DNA from 2 places in the Butyricicoccus sp. OF27-2pH9A genome. Region 2 is predicted to be linked to the other one. Evidence: riboswitches for the same ligand, from Rfam matches in the RefSeq annotation. Region 2 holds a riboswitch; the other holds the start of a gene.
What was found. Region 2 has a riboswitch for FMN ahead of ribD (bifunctional diaminohydroxyphosphoribosylaminopyrimidine deaminase/5-amino-6-(5-phosphoribosylamino)uracil reductase RibD). Riboswitches for the same ligand answer to the same signal wherever they lie in the genome.
Positions count from the first base shown of each region.

Region 1 (9,420 bases), on a different contig from region 2:
CCCTGACACAGGCTGCCCGCTACGAGCGCAGCAAGGTCTGTCAGGGCTACCGCAGCGACCACTATGACCGGAATCTCACCACCGCCTCTGGTGACGTCACGCTCCATATGCCGCGACTCAAGGGCGTATCCTTTGAGACTGCCATCATCGAACGGTATCTCTGCCGGGAGAGCAGCTGGAGGAGGCCCTCATCGAGATGTATCTGGCAGGCGTCTCCGTGCGCCGTGTGGAGGACATCACGGAGGCACTGTGGGGCAGCAAGGTTTCGCCCGTCACCATCAGCGAGCTGAACAAGAAAGCCTACGTTCACATCGAGGACTGGCGGAACCGTTCATTGCAGGGCGGTAGGTATCCGTATGTCTACATGGATGGCATCTATCTGCACCGCAACTGGGGTGCAGAGTATGAAAATGTAGCCATTTGGGTGGCAATCGCCGTGAATGATGACGGTTTCCATGAGGTTTTAGGCGCCGCCGAGGGAATGAAAGAGGACAAGGCCAGCTGGGTCAGCTTCTTTCAGTGGCTCCGCGGACGCGGCTTGGACGGCGTAAAACTCATCGTCGGCGACAAGTGCATGGGGATGCTGGAGGCCGTAGGCGAGGTGTTCCCAGACGCCAAATACCAGCGCCGCACAGTGCATTTCTATCGCAATGTTTTCTCTGTTGTGCCTAAATCCAAGGTCAAAATTGTGGCAAAAATGCTCAAGGCGATCCACGCCCAGGAGAGCAAAAAGACATCCCGCGAGAAGGCTAAAGCGGTCGTTGCCGAACTGCGCGCCATGAAGCTGAAGGAGGACGGCATTGAGGAAACGCTGACCTACTGCGATTTTCCCAGCGAGCATTGGACATGCATCCGCACCAACAATGTGATCGAGCGGCTGAACCGTGAGATCCGCCGCAGAACCCGCGTGGTGGGAACATTCCCTGACGGCAACTCTGCTCTGATGCTGGTCTGCGCTCGGCTTCGCCATGTGGCGGGCACGCAGTGGGGCAGCAAAAAATGTATGAACATGAAGCACTCGGAGACGGCGCTGGACGATGCCTTCATTGCCGGCTGACTTCACTCAGACGGAGAACCTGCAAACAATTTTGCGCACAAATCTTGACGGGACCGAGTCTATTAGATGCACGCATGTGATATAATCTTGGCCACGCATTTTGTCAATTCGTATACAGATCTTTGTCGAAATCATAGATGCTACCGCACTGTTTTCGATTATTGAACAAAAAAGTGCTCTCCGCTTGCTGGAGAGCACCTTCGTTTTTTACTTAGCCGACACGCTGTCTGGAGTGGTGCAATTCGATCTGCTTGGACTTGATGAACACGCTCAGCTTCTTGTAGGCAAGCATGGTAATCGCAGTCAGGATTGCGCCTTTGATGAGATTGAACGGCAGAACGCCGAGCAGCAGATAGCCCTGCATGCCGGTCACATACGGGTTGATCGCGTTGCATGCATCAAAGATAGCCTGCAGCGGCATAACCTGCGAATAAAACGGAATGATAAGAAAATAGTTGGTCAACATGCCGACACACGCCATAGCAACCGAGCCGGCTGCACAGCCGAGGACAGCCATCTTGCGGCTCTTGTGTCCGCGGTACAGCAGCACGGCGATAACAACGAGCGTGGAAAGCATCAGAAAATCTGCGACCTCACCGGAGCCGCCGGTCTGGGTCTGGGTCAGATGAATAATGTCCTTGATGCCGATCATCGTGATTGCCGGAGCGATGCCGAAAATAAACGCACCGATGAGCACGACCGCGCCGGACAGATCCACCTTGAGGAACGGCGGCATGAACGGAATCGGGAATTCAAAGTACATCAGCACGGTTGCGATAGCCGCAAAAATTGCGGTGTAGGTGATTTTGCTGGTTTTTGTCATTGCTGTTTTTTCTCCCTTTCAGGAGTCCTGTTCCATAAATAAAACAAGCCCCTGGATTGCTCCAGAGGCATACAGACGTAGCGATAGGTACATCTGTTTCTCTCATCCGGACTATAACCGTCGGTTGGGATTCTAACCCATCATGCCTTGCGGCTCGCAGACTATCAGGCTCGAAGCCTGTATACTGCCGGTGGAGACTTTCACTCCGCCCTGAAACAGAACTGATTTATTTATATTGCTATTATAGTCACCAGTAAAGGACTTGTCAACACTTCAGCAAGAAAAAACATAAAAGCCGCCTTCCCTTGCGAAAGCGGCTTTTTATCAGAAATCAGTCTTCCTTGCTGCTCATCAGAGTAACCATAACGGCCTTCTGTGCGTGCAGGCGGTTTTCTGCTTCCTCGAAAATCTCGTTTGCGTGCTCCTCGAACACCTTGGTGGTGATCTCCTGCTCACGATATGCCGGCAGGCAGTGCTGCACCATGCAGCCCGGCTTTGCAGCAGCCAGCAGCTCATCATTGACCTGATAGCCCTGGAATGCCTTCATGCGGACTTCCTTCTCGGCTTCCTGACCCATGGACGCCCATGTATCAGTGATAACAACGTCTGCGTTCTCAGCAGCCTTCATCGGGTCATCGGTGATGAAGAAGTTCGGATTCGGCTCTGCGAATGCCATAACCTCAGCGTCCGGACGGTAGTCCACCGGCGTTGCGATGGAAACCTTCATGCCGGTCTTGAGACCGCCGACGATCAGCGAGTTGGCCATGTTGTTGCCGTCGCCGATGTAACACAGCTTGAGACCCTCAAGAACGGCAAACTTCTCGCGGATGGTCATGAGGTCCGCCAGAACCTGACACGGATGGCAGAAATCAGTCAGACCGTTGATGATCGGAATAGAGCCGTAGTTTGCCAGATCCTCTACTTCCTTCTGCTCGTAGGTGCGGATCATGATGCCGTCCAGATAGCGGCTGAGTACGCGGGCCGTGTCCTGTACCGGTTCACCGCGGCCGATCTGCAGATCACGGTTGGACAGGAACAGCGCCTGACCGCCCAACTGATACATGCCGGTCTCGAAGGAAACACGGGTACGGGTGGAGGACTTCTGGAAGATCATGCCAAGGCTCTTACCTTCCAGGTGACGATGGGAAATGTTGTGCTTTCTCTCATACTTGAGCTGATCCGCCAGATCGAGCAGACCGATGATCTCCTCGGTGGAGCAGTCAAGCAGCTTCAGTAAATGCTTCATTGTAATAAACCCTTTCTGCAAATTAGCAATGAATAATTAGTAGTTAGTAATTATTTGGGTGCTGCTGCACCAGTGCGATAATCACGTTAATTACTAATTGTCAAGGCCTTTGATTAAAATACCTTTGCCATGATAGCGAGTGCTTCATCCATTTCTTCCTTCGAAATGGTGAGCGGCGGGAGCAGACGAACGGCATTTTTGCCGGCGGTGATCGCCAGAACGCCGTTTTCGATCAGCTTATTGGCAAACACGGAGTGCTTTCCTTCCTCAACGATGATGCCGAGCATGAGACCCATGCCGCGCACGCCCTTGATATTCGGCGAGCCAAGGGACAGGATGCCGTTGCGAAGGTACTCGCCCTTTTCGCGTACTTTCATCAGGAACTGGCCGTCACCGACGGTATCAAGCACGACGTTTGCTGCGCAGCAGACAATCGGCGTACCGCCGAAGGTGGTCGCGTGTGTGCCCGGCGTGAGCACGTTGCAGCAGGTATCCGCCGCCATGACAGCGCCGATCGGCATGCCGCCGCCAAGGCCCTTCGCCATGGTGACAACGTCCGGCTTGATGTCGTACTGCTGGAAGGCAAACAGGCTGCCGGTACGGCCGATACCAGTCTGCACCTCGTCGATGATGAGCAGCATATCCTTCTCGCGGCAGAGCTTCTCTACCTCCTTGACGAACTCGCGGTCAAGCGGCAGAACACCGCCCTCACCCTGGATCAGCTCCATCATGATGGCGCAGGTCATATCGTCCGCCTTTGCGCGTACCGATTTGATGTCGTTGGCAACCGCGTAATCAAAGCCCTCGGTAAACGGGAAGAAATAGTTGTGGAAACGCTCCTGACCGGTGGCCTTCAGCGTGGTTACGGTACGTCCGTGGAAGGAATTGATGAGCGTCAGCACCTTGAAGCGGCCCTCGCCGTACTTGTCGAACGAGTACTTGCGCGCCAGTTTGATGGCACCCTCGTTTGCCTCGGCGCCCGAGTTGGCAAAGAATACCTTGCCGCCCAGATGCGTCTTTTCTACCAGCTTCTTGGCAACCTGAACCATCGGCTCGGTGGTGAACAGGTTGGAAACATGCATCAGCTTGTGCGCCTGCTTATCGATCGCGTCAATGATTGCCGGATTGGCATAACCAAGGCAGTTTACACCGATGCCGGAAGCAAGATCGATGTACTTCTTGCCCTCAACGTCCCACAGGGTCGCACCCTCGCCGTGGTCCAGCGCAATCGGAAACCGACCATAGGTGTTCATTACATATTTATTTTCTTCGCTTTTTAATTCATTGTAAGTCATAGGGTATCACCTTTTATCGGAGATACAGAGCGAATCATTCTCCATTCTCCATTTTCAATTCTCAATTACTGAAACATAGTGCCTGCGCCGACCTTGGAAAGCAGCTCGATCAGAATCGAATGCTTGACACGGCCGTCCAGAATGGTGGCACGCTCAACGCCCTTGCGGACTGCCTCAACACAGCAATCTACCTTGGGGATCATGCCGCCCTTGATGATGCCGTCACGCGCCAGCTTCGGCACCTCGGACACCTTGAGACGGTGAATGACACTGTCCGGATCGTTAATGTCCTGCATCAGACCGCGTACGTCGGTCAGCAGAATCAGCTTTTTTGCACCGAGTGCAACTGCCAGCTTGCTGGCTGCTGTATCAGCGTTGATGTTGTAGTTGGTTTCATCGTCGATGCCCTGTGCAACGGTCGAAACGACCGGAATATAGCCCTGCTGCAGCACATCGATAACCGGAGACGGGTCTACGTCCATAATGTCGCCGACGTAGCCGTAATCCGTACCCGAGCGGTCGGTCAGGCGCTTCGCCTGAAACAGGCCGCCGTCCATGCCGCCGAGACCGATGCCGCGGCCGCCTGCCTTCTCGATCAGGGTTACAAGGTCCTTGTTGACCTTGCCGCACAGCACCATCTGGACGATATCCATGGTTTCACGATCGGTATAGCGCAGGCCGTTGACAAACTTGCTCTCCTTGCCGATCTTTCCCAGCATTTCATTGATCTCCGGGCCGCCGCCGTGTACGATAACGACCTTGACGCCGACCAGATTGAGCAGTACCAGATCGTGGATGACCGCGTCCTTCAGCTCCTCATTGATCATTGCGTTGCCGCCGTATTTTACAACAACGGTCTGACCGTAATATTCCTGAATATACGGAAGTGCTTCGACCAGAATATTGGCGCGCAGCTCCGCATCAAGTTGAGTATCCATACTAATTCGTTCCTTTTCAAAGGGAATTTCTTATCATTTTCACAATCTTCCTAAGCAAGAGAAATCGTGTCAGCCGAGGAAGCCGCGCCCGCCGCGTACATCGGTACGCAAGGGTACGGGTGACGAAGGATCACGCGATCTATCGCCGCTTAGGTTCTGTAATCTCCGTTGATCTTAACGTAATCGTAAGTAAGATCGCAGCCCCATGCAGTAGCGCTGTCCTCGCCCTCATTTACGTCAACTGCAATGGTAACCTCGCTCTCGGAGAGCACCTTCTTCGCCAGTTCTTCATCAAAATCCAGAGCCGCACCCTTGTCGCAGACTGCTACGCTGCCTGCTGCGGACTCGAACGCCACAGAAACGTACTCCGGACGGAACGGTGCCTTGGAGTAGCCCATTGCACACAGTACACGTCCCCAGTTTGCATCTGCACCGAACATAGCCGCCTTGACGAGGTTGGAGCCGACAACGGCCTTGGCCAGTCGCTCAGCTGCCTCCTCGGAGCGGGAGTTCTTAACGGTGCAGGTAACCAGCTTGGTTGCACCTTCGCCGTCTGCAGCAATCTGGCGTGCCAGACGGGTGTTCACCTCGTTCAGCGCCTTGCAGAACGCCTGATATTCCTCGTCCTGCCACTCGATGAGCGTGTTGCCGGCCATGCCGTTTGCGAGCACGATGCACATATCGTTGGTGGAGGTGTCGCCGTCAACCGTTACGCGGTTGTAGGTCTTCTTGACGTTCTCCTGCAGGGCGTCGGTCAGCATTTCGTGCGTGATAGCGCAGTCGGTTGTGATGAAGGACAGCATGGTGCCCATGTTCGGATGAATCATGCCGCTGCCCTTGCAGATGCCGCCGATGCGGCAGGTCTTGCCGCCGATGGTGAACTCAACAGCCGCCGTCTTGGGCTTGGTGTCGGTGGTCATGATGGCACGATTTGCCTTCTCGGAGGCGTTGTCCTCCAGAACCAGTTCCGGCAAGTGCTCCTCGATGCACTCGATGTTCAGGCGCTGACCGATCACACCGGTGGATGCAACGGCAACATCGGTTTCGGCTACGCCGAGCAGCTTGGCCGCTGCCTGCGCCATACGGCGAGCGTTCTCCATACCGTCCGGTGCACAGGCGTTCGCGTTGCCCGCATTGGTAACGATCGCGCGTGCTACGCCGTCCTCGAGGTGCTCCATGGTAACGTACAGCGGAGCCGCCTTAACGCGATTCATCGTGTAAGTGGCAGCCGCGGTGCATTCGCATTCGCTGAAAATGATCGCGGTATCATCATTGGTTCGGCTTTCCTTGACGCCGCAGCGCACGCTGCCCGCCTTGAAGCCCTTTGCGGCACAAACGCCGCCTTCGATAATCTTCATAACTGTTTCCTCCTGCTGAAATCAGAGGTTTAAGCCGGTCGTTTCATCCAGACCGAGCATGATATTCATATTCTGCACGGCAGCGCCCGAAGCGCCCTTGCCGAGATTGTCAAACAGCGCGGTGACGATCGTCTGCTCCTCGTGGCCGCAGACAATGAGCTTTAAGCTGTCGTGACCGGCCAGCGTGTTGGCGTAGATCATCGGCTCTTCCCCGCCGAACGGCGCCACGGTGACGAGCTGCTGGCCCTCGTAGTGCTTCATGAGCGTTTCGTGAACGCGGTGTGCATCCACGCCGGGCAGCATGACGGTGGTCGCCATGCCCTTGTAGAAGTCGCCGACAATCGGAACGAACACCGGCGCCTGCGTCAGACCGCAGATGTAGCCCATCTCCGGCAGGTGCTTATGATGCAGGTTCAGGCCGTAAATGCGCTCAGAATCGTGCCGCGGATCGCGGTTCTCGTCCTGATACTCCGCGATCATCTTCTTGCCGCCGCCGGAGTAACCGGTCAGTGAAGCACAGGTAAGCGCGGTGTCCTCGGCAATGATGCCGTTTGCTACCAGCGGGTAAACCGAGGAAATAAATCCGCTCGCGTGGCAGCCCGGATTAGCCACACGCTTAGAGTTCTTGATGGCTTCGCGGTGCGCCTTGGAAAGCTCGGCAAAGCCGTAGTCCCAATCCGGGTCGGTGCGGTGCGCGGTCGATGCGTCAATAACGCGGGTCGTGTCGTTCTCGATGAGCGAAACGGCCTCGCGTGCCGCCGCATCCGGCAGGCACAGAAACGCAATGTCGGCTGCATTGAGGAACTTGCGGCGCTCCTCGATGTCCTTGCGCTTGTCCTCGTCGATGAGCAGCAGCTCGATATCGTCGCGGCCGCCGAGACGCTCATAAATCTGCAGACCGGTCGTGCCTTCCTTGCCGTCGATGTAAATTTTAGGCTTCATCGTCCTCAACCTCCGCGATGAACTTGTCGATCTTGTCGATCTGGCGGGTTACCTCCTGCGGAGCCGGACCGCCGATGACCTTACGCTCGGCAACACAGGTGCGCAGGTCGAGTGCGTCGTATACGTCGTCGCCGAACTTGTTGGAAATCGCTGCAAAGTCACGCATGGTCATGGTCTCAAGGGTCTCATCGGCCTTGATGCACTGGTTGACCAGACGGCCGACCGTCTTGTACGCATCGCGGAACGGAACGCCCTTCTTGGTCAGGTAATCGGCGCAGTCGGTCGCGTTGATGAAGCCGCGGGAAGCTGCCTTGCGCATGTTGTCGCGGCGGAGCGTCATGGTGGAGAACATCGGCGTGAATACCTCAAGGCACTGCTTTACGGTGTCGATAGCGCCGAATACAGCCTCCTTGTCCTCCTGCATATCCTTGTTATACGCCAGCGGCAGACCCTTGAGCACGGTCAGCATGGTAGTCAGCGCACCATAAACACGGCCGGTCTTGCCGCGGATCAGCTCGCAGACGTCCGGGTTCTTCTTCTGCGGCATGATGGACGAGCCGGTGGAGTATGCGTCGTCCAGCTCAACGAACTTAAACTCCCACGAGCACCACGAAATAATTTCCTCGGACAGACGGGACAGGTGCATCATCAGGATGGACAGCGCGGAAAGCAGCTCCACGCAGTAGTCACGGTCGGATACGCCGTCAAGCGAGTTATCGGTCAGGCGGGCAAAGCCAAGCTGCTGACGAACGAAGTCACGGTCGATGGGATAAGTGGTCGAAGCCAGTGCGCCCGAGCCGAGCGGCATTTCGTCCATGCGCTCGTAGCAGTCCTGCAGGCGGGATACGTCGCGCTTAAGCATGTTGGCATACGCCATCATATAATGTGCAAAGGTCGTCGGCTGTGCGCGCTGCAGATGGGTGTAGCCCGGCATAACCGCATCGAGATTCTCACGGCTCTTTACAGTCAGCGCCTTCATAAAGCCAAGGATCAGCTTGATGATCTCCTTGATCTCCTTCTTGACGTACAGACGCATATCGAGTGCAACCTGATCGTTTCTCGAACGGCCGGTGTGCAGACGCTTGCCGGTATCACCGATGCGCTCGGTCAGCAGCTGCTCGACGTTCATGTGGATGTCCTCGTAATCGAGTGAGAACTCAACCTTGCCGTCCTCGATATCCTTGAGGATGCCCTTCAGACCTTCGACGATCTTTTCGGCCTCATGCTCCTCGATGATGCCCTGCTTGCCCAGCATGGTAGCGTGAGCGATAGAGCCGGTGATATCTTCCTTATATAAGCGGCAGTCAAACAGGATGGAAGAGTTAAAGTCGTTTACCACCAGATCAGTTTCCTTCTGGAAACGTCCTGCCCATAATTTTGCCATATCTATGTTACCTCACAAAACACTCATAGGGCGGCACACGACGGGCGTGCCGCCCTATGATTTCTTTTACTTACTTTTCAACAGACGGGAAATGCTCACCGGTCTTCTTGTACAGGATCTGATCGTTCAGGGCACGAACCTTGAGCGGCAGACCGAACAGGTTGATGAAGCCTGCGGAATCTGCCTGATCGTAGCAATCATCCTCGTTGAAGGTTGCCATATCCTCGGAGTACAGGCTGTACGGAGAGGTTACGGAAGCCGGGATGATGTTGCCCTTGTACAGCTTCAGCTTAACATCGCCGGTAACGGTCTCCTGCGTGGAATCGACGAATGCGGAGAGCGCCTTGCGAAGCGGCGTGTACCACTGGCCGTTGTAA
Region 1 is NZ_JAQEXK010000009.1:1,916-11,335, forward strand. It holds partial or broken gene PG722_RS08165 (IS256 family transposase) at 1-1,057, shown strand, start outside; gene PG722_RS08170 (ECF transporter S component) at 1,269-1,880, opposite strand; FMN riboswitch at 1,971-2,102, opposite strand; gene argF (ornithine carbamoyltransferase) at 2,212-3,126, opposite strand; gene PG722_RS08180 (aspartate aminotransferase family protein) at 3,240-4,421, opposite strand; gene argB (acetylglutamate kinase) at 4,487-5,359, opposite strand; gene argJ (bifunctional glutamate N-acetyltransferase/amino-acid acetyltransferase ArgJ) at 5,509-6,717, opposite strand; gene argC (N-acetyl-gamma-glutamyl-phosphate reductase) at 6,739-7,659, opposite strand; gene argH (argininosuccinate lyase) at 7,649-9,043, opposite strand; gene PG722_RS08205 (argininosuccinate synthase) at 9,114-9,420, opposite strand, start outside.
Region 1: it holds a riboswitch for FMN, as region 2 does, so the genes downstream of both, PG722_RS08170 (ECF transporter S component) here and ribD (bifunctional diaminohydroxyphosphoribosylaminopyrimidine deaminase/5-amino-6-(5-phosphoribosylamino)uracil reductase RibD) in region 2, are expected to answer to the same signal.

Region 2 (9,420 bases):
GAATCCGTAAACCACCTCCCCAAAGGACGAAAATATCGACTTTTCAGGAGGAATTCCCATGAATCGGGAGAATAAACGCAAGCAATATCAAAAGGGTTATTACAAAACGCATGCCTGCGACGACAGCTTCACCTGCAGGGTGTGCGGCCGTCCGGTCGTGCCCGCAGGCGCGGTGTACTGCACTCTAACCGCGCAGCGGCGGATGATAACCCGATGAAGCTGATGTCCATCGCCATGAAGCCGGTGGCGTTCCCACCGTTCCCGTTGGAGCGGATTGAGAAGCTGACCGCGCTCATGGGCGGAGAAAGCTCGGTAGAATAAAGAAAACCACCCGGGATTTTCTCGGGTGGTTTTTCGTCTGCAGGAGGAAAATGGAGAATTGAGGATGGTAAATAAAAATGCTCTCTGAATCATCAGAGAGCATTTTTCTGCACAATTTTAGAGCTGCGGCAGCAGGTTTGCCAGCTCGAGAGCGGCAATCGCTGCATCGGCGCCCTTGTTGCCGGCCTTGGTGCCTGCGCGCTCGATGGCCTGCTCGATGTTCTCGGTGGTAACCACGCCGAAGGTCACCGGCACACCGGTCTGCAGGTTGACCTGTGCAATGCCCTTGGCAGCCTCGTTGCACACGAGGTCGTAGTGGCTGGTCGAGCCGCGGATAACCGCGCCGAGGCATATAACTGCATCATACTTGCCGCTCTGCGCCAGCTTCTGCGCCGCCAGCGGAATCTCAAATGCACCCGGAACCCATACGAGCGTGATGTCATCTGTGTCCACACCGTGACGTACCAGCGTGTCCTCCGCGCCGGAGATCAGCTTGGAAACGATAAATTCGTTGAAACGTGCACCAACGATTGCAAACTTGCCCTTGGTTGCTACTAACTTGCCTTCGAGTACCTTCATCTTAAAATCTTCCTTTCAATATGGTGAACAGATATATTGCAGGGCGAGGTGAGGTCATCCCGCCCTGCGGGATAGATTGATTACAATGTTTCACTAAAGAGGTGTCCCATCTTAATCTTCTTGGTTCTGAGGTAGAATGCGTCGTCCTTCTGCGGTGCAATCTCAATCGGCACGCGCTCGGCGATCTCTACGCCGAAGCCGTCCAGACCGTAAATCTTCTCCGGATTATTGGTCAGCAGGCGCAGCTCCTTTGCGCCGAGGTCCTGCAGAATCTGAGCGCCGATCCAGTATTCACGCAGGTCGGGCGCAAAGCCGAGCTTTACGTTTGCCTCGACGGTATCGAAGCCCTTTTCCTGCAGCTCATACGCCTTCAGCTTGTTGATCAGACCGATGCCGCGGCCTTCCTGGCGCATATAGAGCAGCACGCCGCGGCCCTCCTTGTCGATCTGCTGCATGGCTGCCGCAAGCTGCTGACCGCAGTCGCACCGGCGGGAACCGAACACATCGCCGGTCAGACACTCGGAGTGTACGCGGCAGAGCAGGTTCTTGCCATCGCCGATCTCGCCCTTGACGAGCGCAACATGGTGCTCGCCGGTCAGGTCGTTGACGTAGCCGTAGATGCGGAACTCACCGAAACGGGTGGGCATTTTCGCACAGGCTTCACGGACAACGTGCTTATCATGACGGCGGCAGTAGTCCTGCAGGTCCTTGATGGTGATGATCTTGAGACCCCATTCCTTGGCCTTCTCCATCAGCTCGGGCGTGCGCATCATCGTGCCGTCATCGCGCATGATCTCACAGCACAGACCGCACTGCTCGAGTCCGGCCAGACGGCACAGATCGACAGTCGCCTCGGTGTGGCCGTTGCGGGTCAGCACACCGCCGCGGCGTGCAACAAGCGGGAAAACGTGTCCCGGACGGCGGAGTTCCTCCGGCTTGGTGTGGATATCCGCGCATTTGCGGCAGGTAAAGCCGCGTTCCTCAGCGGAAATGCCGGTCGTGGTGTCCACATGGTCGATGGAAACCGTGAATGCGGTGTGGTGGTTGTCGGTGTTGACCTTTACCATCTGCTCGAGACCGAGACGGAGTGCAACCTGCTCACTCATCGGCGTGCAGATCAGGCCCTTGGCATGGGTCGCCATGAAGTTGACGTTCTCGGTCGTGGCAAACTGTGCCGCGCAGATGAGGTCGCCTTCGTTCTCGCGGTCCGGGTCGTCGATGGTGAGGATGAGGTGTCCGGCGCGAAGCTCTTCGAGCGCTTCTTCAACTGTATTGAACTGATATTCCATAAAAGAAAACCTCCGTTAAAATCCGTGTTGTGCAAGAAAATCCATCGTAATACCGCTGGATTTGTGTGGTGTCAGCATTTTTTCAACGTATTTGCCGATCACATCGCATTCGAGGTTGACCGGCTCGCCCGGCTTTTTGCCGAGCAGAATGGTCTGTGCGCCGGTGTGCGGGATGATGGAGACCGAAAAGTCGGTGTCCGTCACAGCCGCCACGGTAAGGCTGACGCCATCAATGGCGATCGAGCCTTTTTCGACGATGTACCGGAGCAGGGGAGCCGGTGTTTTGATCGTCACCCACACGGCGTTGTCCTCGCGCCGCTGCGAGAGAACCGAGCCGGTGCCGTCGATGTGGCCGGATACGATATGACCGCCGAACCGTCCGTCGGCAGGCATCGCGCGCTCCAGATTGACCGGCGAGCCGCTCTGCAGACTGCCGAGCGCGGAACGCCGCAGGCTCTCCGCCATCACGTCGGCGCTGAAGCTGTCGTCCGTCAGCGCGACCACGGTCAGGCATACGCCGTTCGTGGCAATGCTGTCACCGATTTTGGTATTTTCGAGCACGGTATCCGCCGCAATCGTCAGCCGAGCGCCCCTTGCGCCGCGCTCGATGCGCCGCACCGTACCGATTTCTTCGATAAGTCCAGTAAACATTACAATCTCCCTTCAAGCAGGAAATCTTCGCCCATCGGCGTGCAGGTCACGTCCTTCAGCGGAAGCGCCTGCACCATCTTGTCAAATCCCAGACCTCCGACCGGACTTTTTGCGTCTGCACCGCCGATGATTTTCGGGGCGATGTACGCCTGCACGCGGTGCACCACACCGGCCTGCAGCGCGGAGAACGCAAGTGCCGAGCCGCCTTCAAGCAATATGCCGTCGATGCCGAGTGCGCCGAGCTGGCGCATCAGGTCGGCAAGGTCTACACGCTCGTCTTTCGTTTTGCATTCGAGAATGTGTACACCGTGCCGTTCCAGTTCAGCAGTGCGCTCATTTCGACCGACGGCCGCGATATAGGTCGGGATTTTGTTCGCCGTCTGTACGATTCTGCTGTCGATCGGCGTGCGTGCACGGCTGTCGCAGATTATGCGGATCGGATCGCGCCCGCCGTCAATGCGGCAGGTGAGCAGCGGATCGTCCTCAAGCACGGTGCCGATGCCGACCATGATGGCGGGCAGCCGGTTGCGCGTTTCGTGCACATGACGGCGGGCGGTCTCGCCGGTAACCCAGCGGCTGTCGCCGGTGTGTGCGGCAATTTTGCCGTCCAGCGTCATCGCGTACTTGAGCGTCACAAACGGCGTCTTGTGCGTGATGTAGTGAAAGAAAACTTCATTCACGCGGCGGCATTCGTCCTCGCACACGCCGGTCTCGACTTCAATGCCTGCGTCGCGCAGGATCTGTGCGCCTTTGCCGGCTACCAGCGGGTTCGGGTCGAGGCAGCCGACGAACACGCGGCCGATCTTGTGCTCGATGACTGCGTCTGTGCACGGCGGCGTGCGTCCCCAGTGGCAGCACGGCTCGAGCGTGACGTACAGGTCTGCGCCTGTGCAGTCCTCGGTGCAGTGCGCGAACGCGTTGCGCTCGGCATGCAGGCCACCGATGTGCTCGTGCCAGCCTTCACCGATGATTTTTCCGTCCTTGACGATGACGCAGCCGACCATCGGATTCGGATTGACGTGACCGGCTCCGCGCTGGGCCAGCGCCAACGCCTGACGCATATATTCCTGTTTTTGCTCCTGCATAGAATCACCTGATATAATAATTCTGTAGAAAATTTCACGATAGTTTGGCGACAGCCAAAAAAAACGTCCCAAAGACAGAATCTTCGGGACGCTGAAAAAAGCATTGTGAAAATAAAAAGTCTGAAACACCGAATCGGCATTTCAGAACAGCAAACAACGGAAAATCTTTCCGCGCATTCTTCTTTTATCCAGACTATACTGTCGGCCTCGGAATTTCACCGAATCATGCTTCCGCCGAATGGCATCCGCTCGCGGGCTGTACCGCCGGTAGGGAATTGCACCCTGCCCTGAAGAATCAAATATTTGGTTTTGCGGGGCAGAGCCTTTATTGTTCCGCCTGAGGAAAGTATAGTCCCAAGCGGGGAAAAATGCAAGAGTTTTTTGAAAAAATAATTTTACAGAATATGTGAATGCAAACAAAACGCCGTAAAAGTTCGAAAAAGACTGGAAAATACGCTGATAACGCACAAAAAATATAAAATGACCATACGGTTGTTATTGATAATTTTCCGTTTTCCATTACCAATTTTCAATTTGCTCCGGTTGTGCTATAATCAAATAGCTATGAAATGAAAGGAGAGTGTGCCATGCGGATCTGGACCGGACGAGCGGGGAGCGGCAAGACAACGGCCATCCTGCGGGAGATCGCGGCGCTGAGTGAAAAGGGAGAGGGACGGCAGATTCTGCTCGTGCCCGAGCTGAACTCGCACCTGATGGAGCGGCGGCTTGCCGCAGCCACGCACAACCACGGCGCACGCACGGCCGAGGTGCTGACGTTCTCACGATTGGCTGACCGTGTGTTCTCTGAAGTCGGCGGACTGGCACAGCAGATGCTGACGCCGGCAGGTCAGCTTTTGACCTTGCAGGAGGCGGCACGCCGTGTGCAGGGCGGGCTGAGTGCGTGGAAGGGTTTGGCAGACAAGCCGGAGCTGCTGCAGGAGGCGCTGCGGCTCATCGATGAATGTAAAACGTGCGCCATCGCGCCGGAGACGCTGTTTGCGGCTGCCGAGGAGAGTGAGGACGCGGTACTTGCAGAAAAATTGTCCGATCTTGCACAGATTTTAACAGCTTATGAGCGTTTGTGCGAGGAGTCCCTGCCCGACCCGAGAGACCGTCTGACACATCTGCGCGACCGTCTGGCAGAAAGTCACACGCTGGACGGCGCAGCGGTCTATCTGGATGGATTTCTCGGCTTTACCGTGCAGGAAAGTGCAGTGGTTGATGCCATGCTGGCAGCGGGTGTGCCGCTCTCTGCGGCGGTAACCTGCGATACGGATTACCCGGAGATTTTCCTTACCGGCTGTAAAACAGTGCAGAAATTAACCCGAATGGCAAAGCATCATAACCAGACGGTCGAGCGCATCGAACTGGGCGAAAGCAAGGTGGCCCGACCGGCGGGACTGGCTGCGCTCGAGCGCGAAAGCCTGCTGCCGGTGCGCACCCCACAGGAGAGTGCGGACGGCGTTCGTTTGTACGAGGCGGCTTCACCGTTTGACGAGTGTGAGCACGCAGCGGCTTACATTCGGCGCAAGGTGCGGGACGAAGGCGCGCGCTGCCGCGATTTTGTGGTTGCGGCACGCGATATCGAGCCGTACAGCGCGTTTCTCGCAATGGCGATGGCGCGGTACGACATTCCGGTGTTCCTCGCGGAAAAGCCGGATCTGCTGTCTCGTCCGCCGATGGCGCTGGTTACGAATGCACTGGAAGCGGTGCGAAATCACTTCCGATATGAAGATCTGTTCTCCTGTCTCAAGACCGGACTTGCGGGCTTGGATTGGGACGAAATTGACAAATTAGAGAATTATGTGCTCACCTGGAACATCCGCGGCGGAGCATGGGAACGCGAGTGGACCGAGCATCCGGACGGCTATGGTCTGCCCATCGACGAGAACGCGAAGACGCAGCTTGCCGAACTGAACACACTCCGCAAACGGGCAATCGCGCCGTTCTCCGCACTGCGCGAGGCACTTGCAGGTGAGCAGCCTGCAGGTGACTGCGTGCGTGCGCTCTATGCATTCCTTCTCGCGGTAGACGCGCCGCAGCGAATGACCGACCGCGCCGCTGGACACGAGCAGGCGGGCCGTCTGCAGCTGGCCGACGAGTACCGCCAGCTGTGGGAAATCCTGGTTTCTGCGATGGAGCAGTTCGCGTGGGTGTGCGGGGATATGCCGCTGACGCTCGACCGTTTCGCGCAGCTGTTCCGGCTGGTGCTCGGCGAGTATGATGTGGGTACGATTCCGGTTTCGCTCGACCGCGTGACCTGCGGCAACATCGAGCGTGCGTGTACGGAAAATGCGAAATATGTCATCCTGCTGGGCGTTAACGACGGCCTGATACCGAAAACCCCGTCCTCGACTTCGCTGCTGAGTGACATGGACCGCGACAAAATGGATGCGCTCGGCGTGGAACTCAAAGCCTACGGCGAGGAACGCCTGCTGATGGAGCAGGAAACGCTCTATCGGGCACTCGCGTGCCCGACAGACGAGCTGCTGCTGACGTATCACACTATCGACGCAGGCGGCGGTGAAACGCGGCCGTCCTACTTCGTGAACACAGTGCGGGAGCTGCTGCCGGATGTGCCGTTTTCCACCCACCGGACGGAGACCGTGCGCGACCGCCTGCAGGCGGAACGACCGGCGGTCGAACTTGCGTGTGCGTATCTTTCGGGCGACCGGACAGCCGCCGTGCGGGCTGCCTATGACTACTATAAGGATGATGAGCGAGTCAAAAACGCGCAGGCGCAGCGGCGCGGCAGAGGACCGCTGAGCAGTCCGCACACGATTGACGGATTGTACGGAAAAAGCCTCAATCTGACCGCTTCGCGTGTGGATACGTTCTATTCCTGCCGGTTTGCATTCTTTATACAGTATGGTTTGAAGGCCAAGCCGCGCCGCGTGGCGAAGTTTGATGCGCTCTCGACCGGCACGTTCATCCACTATGTGCTCGAGCATGCGCTGGATACCCTTGGAAAGTGCGAGGGCGGCGCCGCCCATGCCGATCAGCCGACCGTGCGGAAAGCCTGCCGTGAAGCGGTACGGCAGTATGTCGCGGAGGAGCTTGGCGGCCTGGAGAATAAAACCGCGCGCTTCCAATACCTGTTCCGCCGACTGGTGCGCGCCGTGGAGCAGATCCTCGACAACGTGATCGAAGAACTGCGCGTATCCGACTTTGCGCCGATTGACTATGAGCTGGACTTCTCGCGCAGCGGCGACCTGCCGCCCGTGCAGTGCGAGGACGGCGATGTGTCGGTTTCACTCTCCGGCAAGGTGGACCGCGTGGACGGCTACATCAAAAACGGTCGTCTCTATCTGCGCGTTATGGACTACAAAAGCGGCAAAAAGTCATTTTCGCTGTCCGACATCTGGTACGGACTCAACATGCAGCTTATCATCTATCTATACACGCTGCAGCAGGAGGGTCTGGACCGCTATCGTGCCCGCCTGACCGCCGAGCTGAACGAAATCGTACCGGCAGGCGTGCTGTATGTTCCGGTACGCGATGAGCTGCCGGATGCGGCGCGCGACACGGACGAGGACGGGCTGCGCATCCTGCGCGACAAGGCGCTGCGGCGTTCGGGTCTGCTGAGCGACGATATGTCGCTGCTCGAGGCGATGGAGCACGGTCTGGAAGGTGACGGACGGTTTATTCCGGTCTCTATCAAGACAAGGAAGGGCGAGGACGAGCCGACGCTTGCCGCCAAGTCTGCGGTAGCTGATCTGGCGAAATTCGGCAGACTGGCACGCTATACGCAGAAAAAGCTGCTCGAAATGGGACAGGCTCTGCGAAACGGCAGCATTGAAGCCGACCCGCGCAAGACCGACCGCAGCTACTGCGAATGGTGCGATTTCCGGGCAGCCTGCCGGTTCGATGAGACCGCCGGAGACAAGGTGCGCTGGCTGAAAAACATCAAGGACAAGGAATTCTGGGAGCAGTTAGGAGGGAACGACAATGCCGAAGTGGACACCTGATCAGCAGACCGCGATTGACGACCGCGGCGGCGCACTGCTGGTTTCGGCGGCAGCCGGCTCGGGCAAGACCGCCGTACTGACCGAGCGCGTACTTCGTCGGCTGACGGACGAGAATGATCCGGTCGATATCGACCGCCTGCTGCTGGTTACGTTTACCAACGCGGCGGCAGCCGAAATGCGTGAGCGAATCGGTGCGGCCCTCGGTGCGGCCGTAGCCGCAAACCCGCGGGATACCCGTCTGCGGCGGCAGCTGTTCCTCGTGCACCGCGCGAAAATCACGACCGTGCACGCGCTGTGTCTGTCGCTCGCGCGCGAGCAGGCGGCGGTGCTCGGTATCGCACCCGACTTTCGCCTGATGGACGAAAACGAGGGCAAGCTGCTTCGCGCCGAGGTGCTCGAAGAAGTGCTTGACACGGCCTACGAGCAGGCGGATGAGAAGTTTTTTGCGCTCTGTGATCTGCTGACGGCGGGGCGCGACGACCAAAAGCTGGGCGAGGTCATTCTCGGCACCTACGAGAAGATTCAGGCGCATCCTGATCCGCGGGCGTTCCTCGAGGATGTGCGCGCCGGATTGTACACGCGCGGCATGGACACGCCGCACGGCCGTGTTCTGCGCGAGCAGGCGAAGTCGGCGGCACAGCACGGTGCGGCATTTCTGCACATGGCTGTGGATGAATTGACCGGCATTGATGAGCTGGCGGACAACTATCTGCCCGCGCTGACGAGCGACTTAAATCAGGCCGAGCGTCTGCTCGATGCGCTGTATAACGGCAACTGGGACGACTGCGTGAAGGCTGCCCGGTCGATCTCGTTTGACCGACTGAAGGCCGCGAGGAAATTTGAGGACAAGGCGTTCCTCGAGCAGATCAAGGCCATGCGCGAGGAGTGGAAGGGCGTTGCCAATAACATTCGGGAGAAATGGCTGACCGTCACCGCAGAGGAAGCGGAGTACGACCGCGGCCTGACAGCCCCCGCGCTGTTCGCGCTCATTGACATGGTAAACGCCTTCGACGATGCCTTTACGGCAGCGAAACGTGCAAGAAATGCTGCGGATTTCAACGATTTGGAGCACTTTGCCGTGCGTCTGCTGTATACAGACGGCAAGCCGTCCGCACTGGCGAAAACCATGTCCGAGCAGTTCACCGAAATTGCGGTGGACGAGTATCAGGACACCAACGCCGTGCAGGATGCCATCTTCCGTGCACTCTCCAGAAACGAGACCAACCTGTTCATGGTCGGTGACGTCAAGCAGAGCATTTACGGCTTTCGACTGGCTGACCCGTCCATTTTCCTTGAGAAATACCGCAGCTTCGGTGAGGTGGCGGACGCCGCTGACGGGCAGCCGCGCCGTGTCGTGCTCGGGCAGAATTTCCGTTCACGAGCGGCCGTGCTGGATGCGTGCAACTATCTGTTTGCCGCCGTCATGGGCGAGACCGTGGGCGATCTCGTGTACACGGACAAGGAGGCGCTGCACCTCGGTGCGGACTACTATCCGGAGGCCGGAAACGAGCGGTACAAGACCGAAGT
Region 2 is NZ_JAQEXK010000001.1:348,196-357,615, reverse strand. It holds gene PG722_RS14135 (hypothetical protein) at 59-217, shown strand; gene ribH (6,7-dimethyl-8-ribityllumazine synthase) at 439-900, opposite strand; gene PG722_RS01615 (bifunctional 3,4-dihydroxy-2-butanone-4-phosphate synthase/GTP cyclohydrolase II) at 981-2,189, opposite strand; gene PG722_RS01610 (riboflavin synthase) at 2,205-2,840, opposite strand; gene ribD (bifunctional diaminohydroxyphosphoribosylaminopyrimidine deaminase/5-amino-6-(5-phosphoribosylamino)uracil reductase RibD) at 2,840-3,925, opposite strand; FMN riboswitch at 4,098-4,224, opposite strand; gene PG722_RS01600 (PD-(D/E)XK nuclease family protein) at 4,513-7,893, shown strand; gene addA (helicase-exonuclease AddAB subunit AddA) at 7,874-9,420, shown strand, end outside.